3 regions of the Propionispora hippei DSM 15287 genome follow, and region 2 is predicted to be linked to each of the others. Evidence: riboswitches for the same ligand, from Rfam matches in the RefSeq annotation. Region 2 holds a riboswitch; each other region holds the start of a gene.
The links. Region 2 has a riboswitch for fluoride ahead of F3H20_RS09540 (iron-sulfur cluster assembly scaffold protein). Riboswitches for the same ligand answer to the same signal wherever they lie in the genome.
Positions count from the first base shown of each region.

Region 1: another riboswitch for fluoride. It lies ahead of F3H20_RS17630 (MIP/aquaporin family protein); the one in region 2 lies ahead of F3H20_RS09540 (iron-sulfur cluster assembly scaffold protein).
Region 3: another riboswitch for fluoride. It lies ahead of F3H20_RS18615 (cation:proton antiporter); the one in region 2 lies ahead of F3H20_RS09540 (iron-sulfur cluster assembly scaffold protein).

Region 1 covers NZ_FQZD01000047.1:286-5,391, forward strand. Annotated here, with positions in the region: gene F3H20_RS17620 (DUF190 domain-containing protein) at 123-473, opposite strand; gene F3H20_RS17625 (hypothetical protein) at 514-738, opposite strand; fluoride riboswitch at 1,026-1,095, opposite strand; fluoride riboswitch at 1,268-1,330, opposite strand; gene F3H20_RS17630 (MIP/aquaporin family protein) at 1,435-2,265, opposite strand; fluoride riboswitch at 2,520-2,580, opposite strand; fluoride riboswitch at 2,695-2,755, opposite strand; gene F3H20_RS17635 (hypothetical protein) at 2,856-3,647, opposite strand; gene F3H20_RS17640 (dynamin family protein) at 3,644-5,106, opposite strand, start outside.
Region 2 covers NZ_FQZD01000013.1:105,192-110,297, reverse strand. Annotated here, with positions in the region: gene F3H20_RS09545 (MFS transporter) at 166-1,329, shown strand; fluoride riboswitch at 1,604-1,672, shown strand; gene F3H20_RS09540 (iron-sulfur cluster assembly scaffold protein) at 1,723-2,415, shown strand; gene F3H20_RS09535 (GGGtGRT protein) at 2,434-3,432, shown strand; gene F3H20_RS09530 (C39 family peptidase) at 3,847-4,641, shown strand; gene F3H20_RS09525 (hypothetical protein) at 4,938-5,106, shown strand, end outside.
Region 3 covers NZ_FQZD01000055.1:8,998-14,103, forward strand. Annotated here, with positions in the region: gene F3H20_RS18590 (lipase family protein) at 1-164, shown strand, start outside; gene F3H20_RS18595 (class I SAM-dependent methyltransferase) at 274-906, opposite strand; gene crcB (fluoride efflux transporter CrcB) at 1,117-1,491, opposite strand; gene F3H20_RS18605 (DUF190 domain-containing protein) at 1,527-1,874, opposite strand; gene F3H20_RS18610 (universal stress protein) at 2,140-2,565, opposite strand; gene F3H20_RS18615 (cation:proton antiporter) at 2,567-3,742, opposite strand; fluoride riboswitch at 3,939-4,003, opposite strand; gene eno (phosphopyruvate hydratase) at 4,038-5,106, opposite strand, start outside.

The sequences.
Region 1 (5,106 bases), on a different contig from region 2:
CGGCAGGTTTATTAAATCAGCGGTTCCCTAGAAATCCGTCCACGATACTGAGCCGCTACGCCACCATGTCACACAGGTCCTCTTCTCAAAAGGCTGCAACCCAACACAAACAATTAACTCCGCTACTGCTCCTTGGAGAACTGGCGGCCATATTTGATAACCTCCGCATCATCAATCATAACCATTCCTTCTTCCAACGCATCATCCAAAAAGGGCAGCAGCTTGGCAATATACTCCTCACTGTCGATAATCTCAATCAAAACAGGCAAATCACTGGACAGATCCAGGAGGGTAGCTGTATGAATCCGGCTATTCGCCCCATAGCCCATCACTCCCCGCAGTACGGTTGCTCCCGCCATGTCCAGTTCTTTTGCCTTTTCCACAAGTGAGTTATACAAATTCCGCCGTTTCCGGTGGTCATCCTCGCCAATATAAATTCGCAAGCGCTTAGCCTTACTTGCAATTTTAGGCACCAAGATTCCTCCTTCCCATTGACCTCATATCCTATTCGCATTACAGTTTCGCCGGAAGCCCTACGATATAAGCCAGCGCAACCGCCGCACGGACAACCAAATGCAGCAGGGTAGCGCCGAAGGCCAGCACAACGGCCAGCCTCGCCCGGTCTTGCCAAATACCGGACCGTTTCTTACCAACCTTCTCCATCAGCCATAACCCCAAAAATATTGATATGGCAAAGAAAATAAGATTAAACAGATATTCCAGCTCAAGCTGCAACATGCTACTTACTCCTCCAATCCACTCCACAGCCTCCGTCAGCCACCATAACAAAGTCTCGCCTAGCATCATTTCACTCCGAGACACGCACTTAACTGCAGGGTGTTATCGCCGATTCCGGCACGGGCAAAACCTCCATGCCGCCGCAAAGCTCATTCACTTGAACAAAGCTTTGACAACGAGGCTCATAGCTAACACTACGCAATAACGGAAAAACTTTATCCCCTCTGCAATTGCCTCCTTCCCGGCCCAGGACCAGTAATAAGCTTACCGGCCCTGGCCATAGTAATAGTAAAGTAGGAGTTATTACCGCATTACTTTCACTGCGGGGTTATGGCGAACTCCATCGCCGTCCTCTGGCTAGACTACTAAAAAAACCAAATTGGAGTTACTCCTGAGCGAACCGATTGGGCTACAAAGCTGGTCTGATCTTTCAACAAGCTACCTATTTTCTGAGCACTTTTCCTGCCTCCCAGGGACAAGACTTATTGTCACTATCAAGCGCAAGGCAAAAAAATAGACTCCTACCACTTAAGTGGTAGGAGTCATTAGCGTCTGCAAAAAGGGTGAGGCGAACTCCATCGCCGCTGTTAATTGAATTATGGACCTATTATACCAGGCTGCCTGGACCATCGTCAATATAAACCTGCCGCAGGTATACGAACGATGACGGGTACGCAGCAACTACCCTCTTTAAATTTAGTTGGCTTCAGCCTTCTTCATAATGCCTGCCGCTTTAACACGCTCCGGGTTTCCCGGCATAAACGGCTGCAAAAGAAAGCTATAGATAGCTCCGGCCAGAATACCGCCAATCACGGGAGCAATCAACGGCACCCACCAATAACCCTGGATACCGGGAAACGCGTTTTGTCCCCAGCCCATTAACCAGCAAAACAGTCTCGGTCCCAAATCACGGGCAGGATTAATAGCCCAGGCTTCTAACTGCCCGCCAAAACCACCGACTAATGCCACCAGCAGGCCAACCATCAGGGGAGCTGTGTTGGCACCGGGACTGTTTGTATTCCATTTGTCCGAAATAGCAAGTATGCCTATTACCAGGGCTGCCGTTAATATAATTTGGTCAATAAACGCATGGCCTGTTGTAATTCCTGCATTGGGACTGGTAAAAAAGACACCTGCCGTGGTAAGTCCCTGCGCCGCATCACGGGTAGTATTGTGCACAATATTATACGCATCAATAACGGGAGAATACAACTGATAGGTAATTGCCGCGCCGATAAACGCCCCAATCACCTGGGCAATAATAAAACCAAATACTTTTTTCCAGGGGAACCCGCCATATATGGCAAAGGCAATAGTCACCGCCGGATTTAAATGCGCGCCCGATATGGCTCCGACAAGATAAACGGCAAAGGTTACGGCTAATCCCCATAAGACACATATACCCCAATAGTCCCCACTAAACGATCCGTACAAAATCGCCATGGCAGCGACCCCGGTACCGCCCATGATCAAAAAAGCAGTCCCTATCACTTCAGCTAAATATTCTCCCCAAACAGAATCACGCATGCTGTCTCCTCCTTCTATTGATTAAAAATATGATTTCTTACTATCACCCACTAATCCATGTAAAACCAGCTAAAGCACCACCCCCTCAGTCTGTTGCCTCTTACGGTTCACGGTTCCCTTTCCCCAGATTATCATCCCCTTTCTATAAAGCACTGCCCTTCGCTCCGCCGCCATTCCCTTGCGACTTCACCGTCGCCGGCAATAAAAACAGACGGTACACGCTTTTTTTAAGACAAAAAGATAGACCCCTACCGCATATGGTAGGAGTCATTATTCCTGATCGGATTTATGGCGAACTCCATCGCCTCTTCTTATATTTAAATGCTCTAGCTTGACCGCTGCAAGGCTCCCCTCTCCCTATATGGATTCTGTAACGTACAATAAATAGACGGTACACGCTTTTTAAGACAAAAAAACAGACTCCTACCGCATATGGTAGGAGTCATTATCCTCGGTTGGATTTATGGCGAACTCCATCGCCTTTTCCTATACCTATTATATATTCATTGTACAATAGTCAAACAATTCAGTCAATGCTCTATTGAACCTGCTTTATTAAACCTGTAACCCGAATACGGGAGCACATCTTGCTAATATAACTCCTCCACTGCCATACGAACCGCCCAGTCACCGCTTTCCCATAGTTCGGCCAGGCGCAGCAGCACTTTTTCCCGTCCAGCGCCGGAGTCTCTCGCCAGACAGATGGAGCAGGCGGTCAAGGCAACCTGGATATCAGCATCCAGCACCAGTTCCCACACCGTTTGGGGTACTGCCTGGCGCGGGTATAGCTCATCAAACAGATTCAGCGCACTGCGCCGGAGCCGAAGGCTGGATTCGAGTTCCACATCCGCCAAAGGCACTGTCCGAACGGCCAAAGACAGCAAACAGGAACAAGCGGCCGGCCCCAGCTTGCGAAAAGCCGTTTCCGCCGCCGACCGGCAAAAGTCCTCAGCCAGGGCGGCAGCCAAAACAGGCAGGGCGTCCATTCGGCGGTACTCACCCAAAGCATCCACAATACCCGGCAGCAGCTTGTGTTTTGCCACCGCCAACAATAGCAAAAAGGTCGCATCGTCCGGCCAGCGAGTCAACGCACGGGCAACAAAACTCAACACGGCATCCTCACCGGCCTGTTCCACAGGATCAGCGAAACTTCGCGGAGCGGTTAAAAATTCAAGCAGTACTGCTTTGGCCCCCAGCTTGACCAAAGCCTCTACAGCCTGACAGCGCGGTTGAAATAGGCCGCAGGGCTCACGGCTGAACAAAAATTCACGGAGCGGCCCCACAGCCGCTTGTCCACAGTCGATCAGCTCGGCTATCGCCTCGTCCCCTTCGCGCAAGGCCCGCAATTTGCCAAGGGCAGCTTGGATACGTGGTCCGCTCATAGGATTCCGTCCTCCGGCCAGGGAATACACACATACCGTTCACCGACAAGATGGATGACCGCCTGCCGGTAAGCCTCCTCCTCATCACGGTTCTGCAGCTCCCGGCGGACCGCTTCATGCTTCAGGGCATAGCTGCGCATATCTTCCGCCGCCTCTTCAAACCGCTGCGCCCCATGATCAATCAGAAACCGCTGATCGTCTGCGGCAACAGCCGCCACCAGTAAACTAAGATGGCGAAGACAAACGCCCTGGGAACGTCGATACCAGCGCCGCCCGGCAGCTTCGCCAAGCCAGACGGCAAGCTGCCCGATATAATCCGCCTCGGCTTGGCGGAGCAGCCGGCAGACCCGGCAATTCCGGGAATCGTGCACCAGTTGCCGCAGCTTCTCCTCCCTGGCTGGCCCGTCGCTGATCCGATGCAAACGGCGGGCGGCCTCTTCAGCCAGCCGCGCATAACCGACGGAAGCGCCGTGGGACGAAGCTAAGGCGAGCAGCTGCCAGGTATGGAGCGGGCAAAAGCCCAGTTCCGCGGCAAAACCGGCCTGGTCCTGTTCCTGCATGGTGATCTGGTACTGCCAGCGGCGGAAGAATTCCCGCCCATAGTTCTCCAAATGCCGGCACACCGGGCAGCCCTTGCCCCCCAACTCGGGCAAGCGCTTTGCCGGGGCGGGTGCCGGCACGGCGAAGGCCGCCGGATTTACTGCCTCGGCGGATAACGGTATCCCTGGCAGAAAGTCGCCGGCTAACAACGCTGCCGGCTGATTTTCCTGCATCCGTTTAGCCAAAGCCGCCAGTTTTGCCTGCACAGCCATGACCAGCGCCACAGCAGAGCTATCGCGCCGGGCCGTACCGGCTGGCTTTTCTCTGGCCTGTCCACTATCCCCCGGTCCGGCGGCTTCCTGGCAGAAATCCTGCTCCATCGCCGCATCCCCTATTTGCAGCGCCTTATGCAGCACCGCCGCCAGGAAGGCCTGCGACTTTTCCTCCGCCAGAAAAGCAGCCAGGGTTTCTTCCAGCGCTTTCATACCGCTTTGTTCATAGCCGGCCAGGTCACCGGTCAGCCGGGCAGCAAGTCCCTGCCGGGCGGAAACGGGAAAGACCCTTATCGCAGCGCCCCCGGTTTGTTGCCGGATGGTATCGGTCACAAACGTTAGTACCGCCTCCTGTTCGGCAGGACTCACCAGATCCAGCTTATTCACAACAAAGAAAATCCGGTTCACATATTCCCGGATCTCCCGGAGAAAGGCCAGCTCCAGACTGGTCAGCGGCGTATCCACGCTAATGACAAACAATACGGCGTCACATTCGGGTAAGAAGCCGTAGGTGGTTGCCGTATTGGCCGCAACGACCGAGCCGACACCCGGTGTGTCAACAAATTCAACGCCGCGCCGCAAAAAGGGAACAGACAATTCGACCGTGGCGGTCTTTACCTTTTTTTGATTGGACGGATTACCCTTTT
Region 2 (5,106 bases):
AGCATAGTGCTTCTTTCAATAAGCAGATGTGTTAGGGATAAAAAGGAGCTGAAAAACGGAGTGCTTTCCGGATTTGAATTTGTCCCCAAGCATGATAAGAATTGTTGTTCCCCACAGCTAAGCCGGCAAATCAGTGACAACAGAATAACGAGAGGAGTGGCGAATGTGTTCGAACAAGAGTTGGATAAATCCAAAGCGCTAAAGTTTGTTTTGCTGATGGGAATTGTTAGCTTGTTTGCCGACATGACTCACGAAGGTGCCCGCAGCATTACAGGGCCTTTCCTGAACAGCCTGGGAGCCAGCGCAGCAAATGTTGGCATCATTGCCGGTTTAGGAGAATTTGTCGGGTATGGCGTTCGGCTTTTTTCTGGCAAATTGAGTGATAAGACAGGGCAATACTGGCTGATTACCATATGGGGCTATATCATCAATCTGGTGGCAGTACCACTGCTTGCTTTGGCTGATAACTGGATGGCTGCAGCCATATTAATGGTTTTGGAACGAATGGGGCGGGCCATTCGCAATCCTGCGCGTGATGTCATGCTTTCCAACGTAGCAAAGCATATTGGCCGCGGTTGGGCTTTTGGCATGCACGAAGCACTGGATCAAATTGGTGCGATGACCGGTCCACTGCTCGTTGCAGGCATTATGTACTTACGGGGTGATTACCGGGTGAGCTTTGCCTGGCTGGCGCTTCCGATGGTACTTTGCTTGCTGACGCTGACCTATGCCCGGATTACCTATCCCAAGCCCTATGTAGTCTTGGAACAGAAGGGTGAAGCTTCTTCAAAGCTATCCGCTAAGTTCTGGCTCTATCTCGCCGCCACTTCGCTGGTTGCTGTTGGTTATACTGATTTTCCTTTGGTTGCATATCATTTCGGCGTGACCTCTTCTGTGCCGGCTGTGGGCATTCCTATTTTTTATTCGGTGTCAATGGGGGTAGCCGCCCTGTCGGCCTTAATTTTCGGACGCTATTTCGACCGGAAGGGGTTGAGCGTTCTTGCTTTTGCAACAGTATTGTCGGCTTTCTTTGCTCCTTGCGTATTTGGTGTCAATATTTATTTGGCCTTTGCCGGCATGGTTTTCTGGGGAATTGGCATGGGAGCCCATGAGTCCATCATGCGTGCCGCCATAGCGGAAATGGTACCGATAGATCGACGCGGCTTTGCTTACGGCCTTTTCAATAGCATTTATGGTTTTGCCTGGTTTTTAGGCAGTGCGGGCATGGGGTATTTGTACGACCTGTCGGTGGGGATGCTGATTGCTTTTTCCGTTGCCGTTCAGCTAGTGTCTGTGCCTTTGTTTATTATCGTGGGGAAAATGCGCTAACCGTTGGTTAAGTCCAGGATAAAGTTTCCTATTTGAGAAAAACGGCCTGAAGACGGTCTTATAAGCCTGGAGTCGCGGCAATCGAGAAGACTTTTCTCGCAGCAAAAGATGGTAGCGCAATAGCGGTCAGATATGTCCTTCCGGGCTATAATGCCTTTCGTTCCGCTTGAAGTCTGTCTTTAGATAATCGCTTGTACAAAAATAACTTGTGCGAAAGAAAAGATTGGAATTGACGTTTCTGCTAGATTAACAGTATAATTTTTACGTAACTAATACATAGTTTGGCGATGGAGTTCGCCATGAACTGCGCAGTTTCGAGTGCGCCGATGACTCCTACCTCTACGGTAGGAGTCTATTTTTATGGCCGAGGCTTAGCATGAAAGGAGAAGAGAGATGAAGTATTCAACAGAAGTCGAAGAAATGACCTGTGTAGCCAAAGGCGTCAATCATGGGGCGGCGCCGATCCCGCAAGAGGGTAAATGGGTAAAGGCCCGGGAGGTCAAGGATATTTACGGTCTGACTCATGGTGTAGGCTGGTGTGCGCCGCAGCAGGGTGCCTGTAAGCTGACGCTTAACGTAAAAGAGGGTGTCATTGAGGAAGCGCTGGTCGAAACGATTGGCTGTTCCGGCATGACCCATTCGGCAGCGATGGCTTCGGAAATCCTGCCAGGCAAAACTATTCTGGAGGCGCTTAATACCGACCTTGTTTGCGATGCCATCAATACTGCTATGCGTGAACTTTTCCTGCAAATTGTTTATGGCCGCAGTCAGACTGCATTTTCCGAAGGCGGTTTGCCGATTGGCGCCGGACTGGAGGATCTTGGCAAAGGGCTGCGCAGTCAGACTGGTACCATGTATGGCACGTTGGCCAAAGGCCCGCGTTATATGGAGTTGGCGGAGGGGTATGTTACTTCGCTGGCGCTGGATGCCGACAACGAAATTATTGGCTATCGTTTCGTCCATTTAGGAAAAATGATGGAAATGATCAAGAAAGGCACCGACGCAAACGAAGCGTTGAAAAAAGCAACCGGTCAATATGGACGCTACGACGAAGGGGTCAAACACATCGACCCCCGGCATGAATAAGCGAGGGGGTAGACAAGGATGGCAAAATTTGAAGGATATGAACGGCGAATCGCCAAAATAGAAGCTTTTTTACAAGAACAGGGAATTGAGTCGCTGGAAGCGGCAAAAGAAATGTGTGAGCAAAAAGGGATGGATGTGCCCGGCATAGTCAAGGGAATTCAGCCGATTTGCTTTGAAAATGCCTGTTGGGCTTATACTTTGGGCGCTGCGGTCGCGCTGAAACGGGGCTGTACCAAGGCTGCCGATGCGGCAGAGGCAATCGGTGAAGGGCTTCAGGCGTTTTGTATTCCCGGCTCGGTAGCCGACGGCCGCAAGGTAGGATTGGGGCATGGCAATCTGGCCGCTATGCTGCTCAGGGAAGAGACGAAATGCTTTGCTTTTCTGGCCGGTCATGAATCGTTTGCCGCTGCTGAAGGGGCGATCGGTATTGCCAAATCGGCCAATAAAGTACGCAAGGAACCGTTGCGGGTCATTTTAAACGGTCTGGGTAAAGATGCGGCACAGATCATTTCAAGGGTCAACGGCTTCACTTATGTGCAGACTGTTTTTGATTATTACACCAGCAAACTGTCAATTGTCAGGGAGAAAGCCTATTCCCAATCGGAACGGGCTAATGTGCGCTGCTACGGCGCCGACGATGTAATGGAAGGTGTGGCGATCATGACGCTGGAAGGGGTCGATATCTCGATTACCGGCAATTCCACCAATCCCACGCGGTTCCAGCACCCGGTGGCCGGCACGTATAAAAAAGAATGCACCGAGAAAGGACGGCGTTATTTTTCCGTTGCCTCCGGCGGCGGTACGGGACGCACGCTGCACCCGGACAACATGGCGGCCGGTCCGGCTTCTTACGGCATGACCGATACTATGGGACGGATGCACTCCGATGCCCAGTTCGCCGGTTCGTCATCAGTGCCGGCTCATGTGGAAATGATGGGCCTCATAGGCATGGGCAACAATCCAATGGTTGGTGCTACCGTCGCCGTCGCTGTTGCGATTGAGGAAGCGGGTAAATAAAGCGGCTGACTCTTCTTTTGAATGCCCTGGCAGATATAAACAAGTGTACTATCGGCAGGTAAAATAGAACCCTGTCTAGTACGTGATGGGCAGAGAATAAGTACAGGGTTCAATAACAAAAGTACTTAGTCCCTACAGTAATAAGCTGCAGGGACTGGGTACTTCTTATTTTGGCTCGATGCAGGCGGCAAAAGTAATCTGACACTGTAAGAAAAGTGGCCGGGCATAGCCGGTAACTAAAATAATGAAAAAATGTAAAAATTTTTCCAAATCGCTTAGAAGGATTAATTTGTTAGGTAGAGAATTAAAAAAATAAATTAGTGCGTAGTTGTTTAAAGGGAACAAAATTGGTGAGAATTACTGTTCAACTGGAATTGAGATAATAACATGTAAGAAAAAGAAAGAAGGAATACTGTGAAAAAGTTACACTTATTATCTTTTTATCTGATCATAGGATTAATTTTTAGTATGACAGGTTTAGCTTTTGCCAATAGTCCGGATGTTTTGGCCAAGGGCGAAGACAGTCACGTAATTCCTTATCCTTCCAGCTATATTACCTCTTCGGAAGGTGCCTCTTCCTATCATGGTATAGGCAATGTTAAACAATCGCCTTATTTTGCCGCACCGGATTTTTATAATCTACAACCGACAAATACCTTAACGATTCTGCCTCATTATAAGACCTATCAGCAAACCACCGAAATCACCTGTGGTCCTGCGGCTGCGTTAACCGTTCTTGTGCACTATGGCAATACAAAATGGACGGAAAAGGCAATTGCTAATATTATGAATACCAAACCGCTTGTAGGAACGGATACAAAAGGGATGGTGAACTTTTTTAAAGGTATTGGCTGGGATGTTACGTCCAGCTTAGATAAGGCTGATAAAAATGGCACTACCTTTGCAAGCATAAATGATTTTAAAAATTTTGTCATAGCCAATTTAAAAGATAATACTCCTGTACTGGTGGAGAATATTGACTGGGGCGGACATTGGCGGGCTATTATCGGGTATGATACCATGGGAACAGATACGACGGCTGATGATGTTTTGATTTTAGCGGATTCTTACGATACGTCGGATCATTTACAGGATGGTTACAATGTGAATTCGGCCGAAAGGTTTTATTACATGTGGTTTGATGCTCATATGCTCCCCAAAGGACAGCAAAATCAACAATGGCTGGTAGCAAAACCACCTTTAATTTAAAAAATATTTGTTAAAGGGTAAATAGGAGCGGTTCCTGGTTACCCTTTAAATAGTTTTGGACGAGGATGGTCTTTGATAGCATACGTCATGTAAAAGGGCTGGTGGCTTTCTCCAGGCGAAATCATTCTTTCTTTTTCCAGGCAGGTATAAAGGGGATATATGGAGAAATGCTTATCCAGTAAGGAATGGCGGGGATTTTCTTAATTATGGTAACAGGATAAATTTCCAGGTTCTGCCTGATATACGGGAGGCTGGGCTTAGTGCGCCGTCCTCTTGTCCGGAAGAGAGTGAGTATAGTGGACGATAAGCTTTATCAATTTGTTTGTATAAAATGCCAGCGGGAACTGGCCTGGGTGCTCAGCGCCAGCAGCGTATACTGCCCTGACTGCCGGAGGTGGACAGGCTTTCAGGATATAAAGAACCCGAAGTTTGAGGCGATAGCCAAACCCGAACTGAGGGATGATG
Region 3 (5,106 bases), on a different contig from region 2:
TCACCCTGACTCAGACAATCTATGACGCAAAGACCGGCGCTGTCGCCGACACAGCCATTTATTCCACAGGCACCTATACGCTGACTCCCCTGGAAGCCTTTATCCATGCCTTTAAAGAAATGAATATCCATATGAGTACCCGGCTGGCTAAAACTGCCGTATAGTGTCGGTTCCTGTCAGGCGATTGATTGCTTTGCCCAACCTCATATCCAGTATTAACCGCGGTCTGTTCCATAAAAAGAACAGGCCGCTTTTTTAGCGCCCTGTAAGGTACTAAAGTTCTTTCTTATGCCCAAATAAAAAGACATCTGTTGTCACACTTCCATCAGGCTCAGGATACTTCTGTTTCTCGCTGTGGATACAAACCACCTGATTTTCAGCCAGGAGACTTCTTAAAGCGGCTTCCTGAAAATAATTAAAATATAGCGCATCCTGTGAAAAACTGGTGGTTTCAAAACCGGGCTGCTTACCCTCCATAAAGCTTACATATAGATAACCGCCTGGCTTTAACCATTCTGCAGCACGAGCCAAGAGACGTTTAGCCGCTTCCGTTTCCAGATGCACAATGCTGAACGAGAGAATAATCGCATCAAAAGCTGCTGCCGGGAACACTGCTTCTCGCGAATCCTGCAAATAAAACTTTCCCTGTGGAACATGCTGTCTGGCCAATTCCAGCATTTTTTCCGAGAGATCAATGCCTGTAATCTCCAGCCGTTTCGCCGCACAGAGCTGCCTGGCCACATTCCCCGGACCACAGCCAATATCCAAAATACAAGCTCCGTCTTTTAGATAGTCGGAAAATTTTCCAATCTGCCTAACGTAGGGAGTATAGTTCATGAATTTTTCAGCAAACCGCTGATAATTTTCGTTATAGGCGGCAATCGTGTTTTTCGTTTTATCCTCCATACAGCATCACCCCATTCCTTCTGGTGGTTTATCTGGACAGTACTTCGCTATACCCGCGTCCTGTTCCTCTCCGGTATTGACAATCTTCGCCGTTCTGCCTATTAGTTAAAAACCTATCTCCGGCGAAAGATCCCTGATTATCCGGAAAAAGAATAAACCTGGGCTAGATGGTTCACATTCCCCATCTTTTCCCAGGAAATAATTCTTTCCTTAAAACAGTCTGGCAATACCAATCCCCAGCCAGGTAGCAAAAAAGCCGATTCCCAAATTAAGTCCTACATTATAAAAAGCCCGCAAGACATCGGCAGTTTGCAGCAATCGCAGCGTTTCATAACTAAAGGATGAAAACGTAGTCAAACCGCCTATTAAACCAACGGCGACAAGCAGTCGCCAGTAGGGGCTGATGCTTAACCGCTCGGTGGCCATTGTCAAAAACAAACCGATAATAAAGCACCCTACCACATTGACAAGCAACGTCCCAAAGGGAAACTCCGGGCCAAATCGCTCCGCCATCCAGTTGGACACTAAATACCGGATGACTGAACCAATGCCACCGCCGACCGCTACTAAAACAATTCCCAACATATACTTTCACCTCTCTTGCTTCAACCATTACTCTGTTATCGTTTTGGCGGCTTATGACCGTATTTGATAACTTCTATATCGTCAATCGTAACCATTCCCTCCTCCAGCATATCATCCAGAAAAGGTAATAGCTTGGCAACATAATCCTCGCTGTCGATAATCTCCACTAAAATGGGTAAATCACTGGATAAATCCACAATACTGGCCGTATGAATCCGGCTGTTGGCCCCATAACCCACGATGCCGCGGAACACCGTCGCTCCTGCCATGTCCAGTTCCTTAGCCTTCTCCACAATGGCTTGATACAAAGAACGCCGTTTCCAGTGATCGCTTTCCCCGATATAAATCCGTAATCGTTTGGCCTGACTCGCAATTTTGGGCACAAAGACTCCTCCTTCAACTTGATACCAATCAACTTTTTATAGCCCTGCTGCCTACAACCACCTAAACCGGTATAGCAGCGTGTATGATCCTTTGCAGCCTGGTCGCCGGCTGCCACCACGGCAGCCAATACGGCCCGGGCCAGCCAGCTACCGGGCCGTATTTTTGTAATTTTTTCATTAGCCTCAGAGAGTGCTTAATTATCCGAAACAACCCTAACAGCGCTTTTTGTACCATACTTCGTTAACATTTTTTGATATGCTATCTTTATTTTACCACAACAACCGGCACTTTAGCATAGGTAACCACCTTTTGCACCACACTGCCGATAATCAGACTTTTAAATCCGCCCATGCCCCGGGTACCCATGACAATCAAATCGGCCCTGCGATCAACAGCGTAGCGCATCAGGCTCTCTGCCGGATGGCCCTTTAGGATTTCCGTCTGTAGAAAAATCCCCTGTTCCTCACCATAAACCACAGCCTGCTCCAGCAGCGGCCGGTACTGTTTCTCCCCATCGGCGTACCATTCATCCACTTCGTCAATGCTGGAGCTAAATTCAGGGGGCTTAACCACGCTGACTACGACCATCGTCGCCCCCTCAAACCTGGCAGCCAGGCCTACCGCCCAGACTAACGCCTTGTGGCTGCCGGCTGAGCCGTCATAGGCCACAACTATTTTTTTCAGATCCATGTCAATCGGCCTCCCTCTCCCTGATAACCATGTTTTTTATCACTGCCGGCGATTCGCTGGTCTCATCTGTCGGGAAAAACCACTTTTGGGCGATCATCGTCGGCACCACAGCACTCAAAATGACGGTTGCCACCAGTACACTGTACTGTCCCTCATTAATATAATGGTTAGTTAGTCCGTACAGGGACGAAATGGTGCCAAAGGTCAGGCCGGTGCTCATTAGCAAGGTAGTGTAAATACCGGTGCGCGGTGTATAGTGAAACCAGTTAGTCGCCGGCAGTACGCCGATAAATTTAGTCGCCATCTTGATCAGCAGGAAAACCAGGATGGTCCCGGACATCGTATACAAAGCGCCCACCGATACCAGTACTCCCGCTTTAATGAAATAAAACGGCGTAAAAACGGCAAACACAATAGCCCGCATCTTCGTCAACGTTGGCTTGTAATGCTTGAAAAAGCGGGCCATGGCCATGCCGATAATATAGGCCGGCAGTACCGCTTCGCTGCCGCTGATCACCGCCAGGTAGGCCAAAGCCAAGAGTACCAGAAAAATAAACTTGATTTCCGGCTCGCTGACTCGTCCGCCATACCATTTGAATACCCTGGCAGACAGCGGGGTAATAACCACTACGGCTACAATCATAACCGCCGTAAACCAGACAACCTTTAGCGAAAATCCGGTAAAGAGCAGTCCTAAGGCCAGCACCGTCCCCAAATCAGTGACAAAGCAGGCCGCCAGAATGCCTTGCCCTAGTCGACTGGCCGACAGCCCGCTTTCTACCATGACGGCATATACGACGGCCACCGAGGTGGTTGACAGCGCAATGCCGGCAATTTTAGCGGCATTACCATCCCAGCCGAACACATACTCGGCAAACCACATACCGCCCAGAAAGGGCAGCAGAAACGACAAAAAGCCAATCACCAGACTTTCTTTCAGGTTGCCTTTGAGGCTGTCGGGATCAATCTCAGCCCCGGCGAGAAAGGTTAATACCACAGCACCAAAGCCGGCTAAAAATGTAACCCACGGTGTAATCTCCAAATGCACGGCGTTGCCGCCAATCACACCCACGGCAATCTCCATCAGCGCCACCGAAATGCCCAGCCGGATAGACAGGACGGTGGCAATAAGGGCCAGCAGCACCCACTGCGCGGCAATAGCAAAGTTCTGTTCCATTGACAGCTACCTCCTTGTTAGTCCTTGACTAATACTCCCGGGGTGTGTTTTAAATTAGCGGAATGTTCCATGTCGAATAATTTTTGTGAAAAGACAATCTTCGCAAGAAGAATGGCCCTTACTTCTAAAAATTTTAACGATGGATGTCAAAAAAGCACGCTTCAAAGCACTCCGAACCATTTGCCAACACACCCTAGGGAAGGTAGGAGTTATTACCGCGTTCACTGCGGGGTTATGGCGAACTCCATCGCCGGTTTTTACGCCGTACTGCCTGAAAACCCAACCGGCCAGCCTGTCATTGGGCGGCAAAAGGATTGCCGAAGACAGCTTTTCCGCCCAGCTCGGCCTCAATCTCCAACAGGCGGTTATATTTGGCAATGCGTTCGCTGCGGCAAGCCGAACCGGTCTTGATCTGGCCGCCGCCCATGGCCACGGCAAAATCGGCCAGGAACGCATCTTCGGTCTCGCCGGAACGGTGGGAAACAACATAATTCCAGTCGGCCTGGCGGCACATTTTTATGGCCTCCACCGTCTCGCTCACCGTACCGATCTGATTTAGCTTAATAAGCACCGCATTGGTGGTCTTCTCCTTAATGCCGCGGGCAATGAATTTGGTATTGGTGACAAAAATATCGTCGCCTACAATCTGCAACGCCTGACCGAGGGCTGCCGTATGCTCCCGGAAGCCGTCCCAGTCATTTTCCGCTAATCCGTCTTCCAGAGAAACCAGGTAATATTTCTTGGCCCATTCCTTGTACAGCGCCGTCATTTCACTGCTGCTCTTTACTCCCTGCCCTGATTTTGTTAAATGATACTGACCATTTTCATAAAACGAACTGGCTGCCGGGTCAAGTGCCAGAGCAATATCCACACCCGGCACATAGCCGGCTGACCGGATGGCCTCGATAATCAACTCGCAGGCCTCCTCATTGCTCTTCAGGTTAGGTGCAAAGCCGCCCTCATCACCCACGCTGGTGGCATAACCCTGTTGTCCCAAAAGCTTTTTGAGCGCGTGAAAGGTTTCCACACCATATTGCAGGGCTTTGGCAAAGGTAGGCGCGCCGACCGGCATAACCATAAACTCCTGAAAATCCACACTGTTGTCGGCATGCTTGCCGCCGTTTAAAATATTCATCATCGGCACCGGCAGCCGCACCGCCTCGCTGCCGCCCAGATAGGCATAGAGTGGCAAGCCCCGTTCTATCGCTGCGGCCCGGGCAGCCGCCATGGAAACGCCCAGAATGGCGTTGGCGCCTAAATTGGCCTTAGTCGGTGTACCATCCAGCTCCAGCAGGAGCTGATCAATCGCCGCCTGATCGCCGGCATCCTGCCCGATCAGTTTCGGGGCTATGCGATTGTTGACA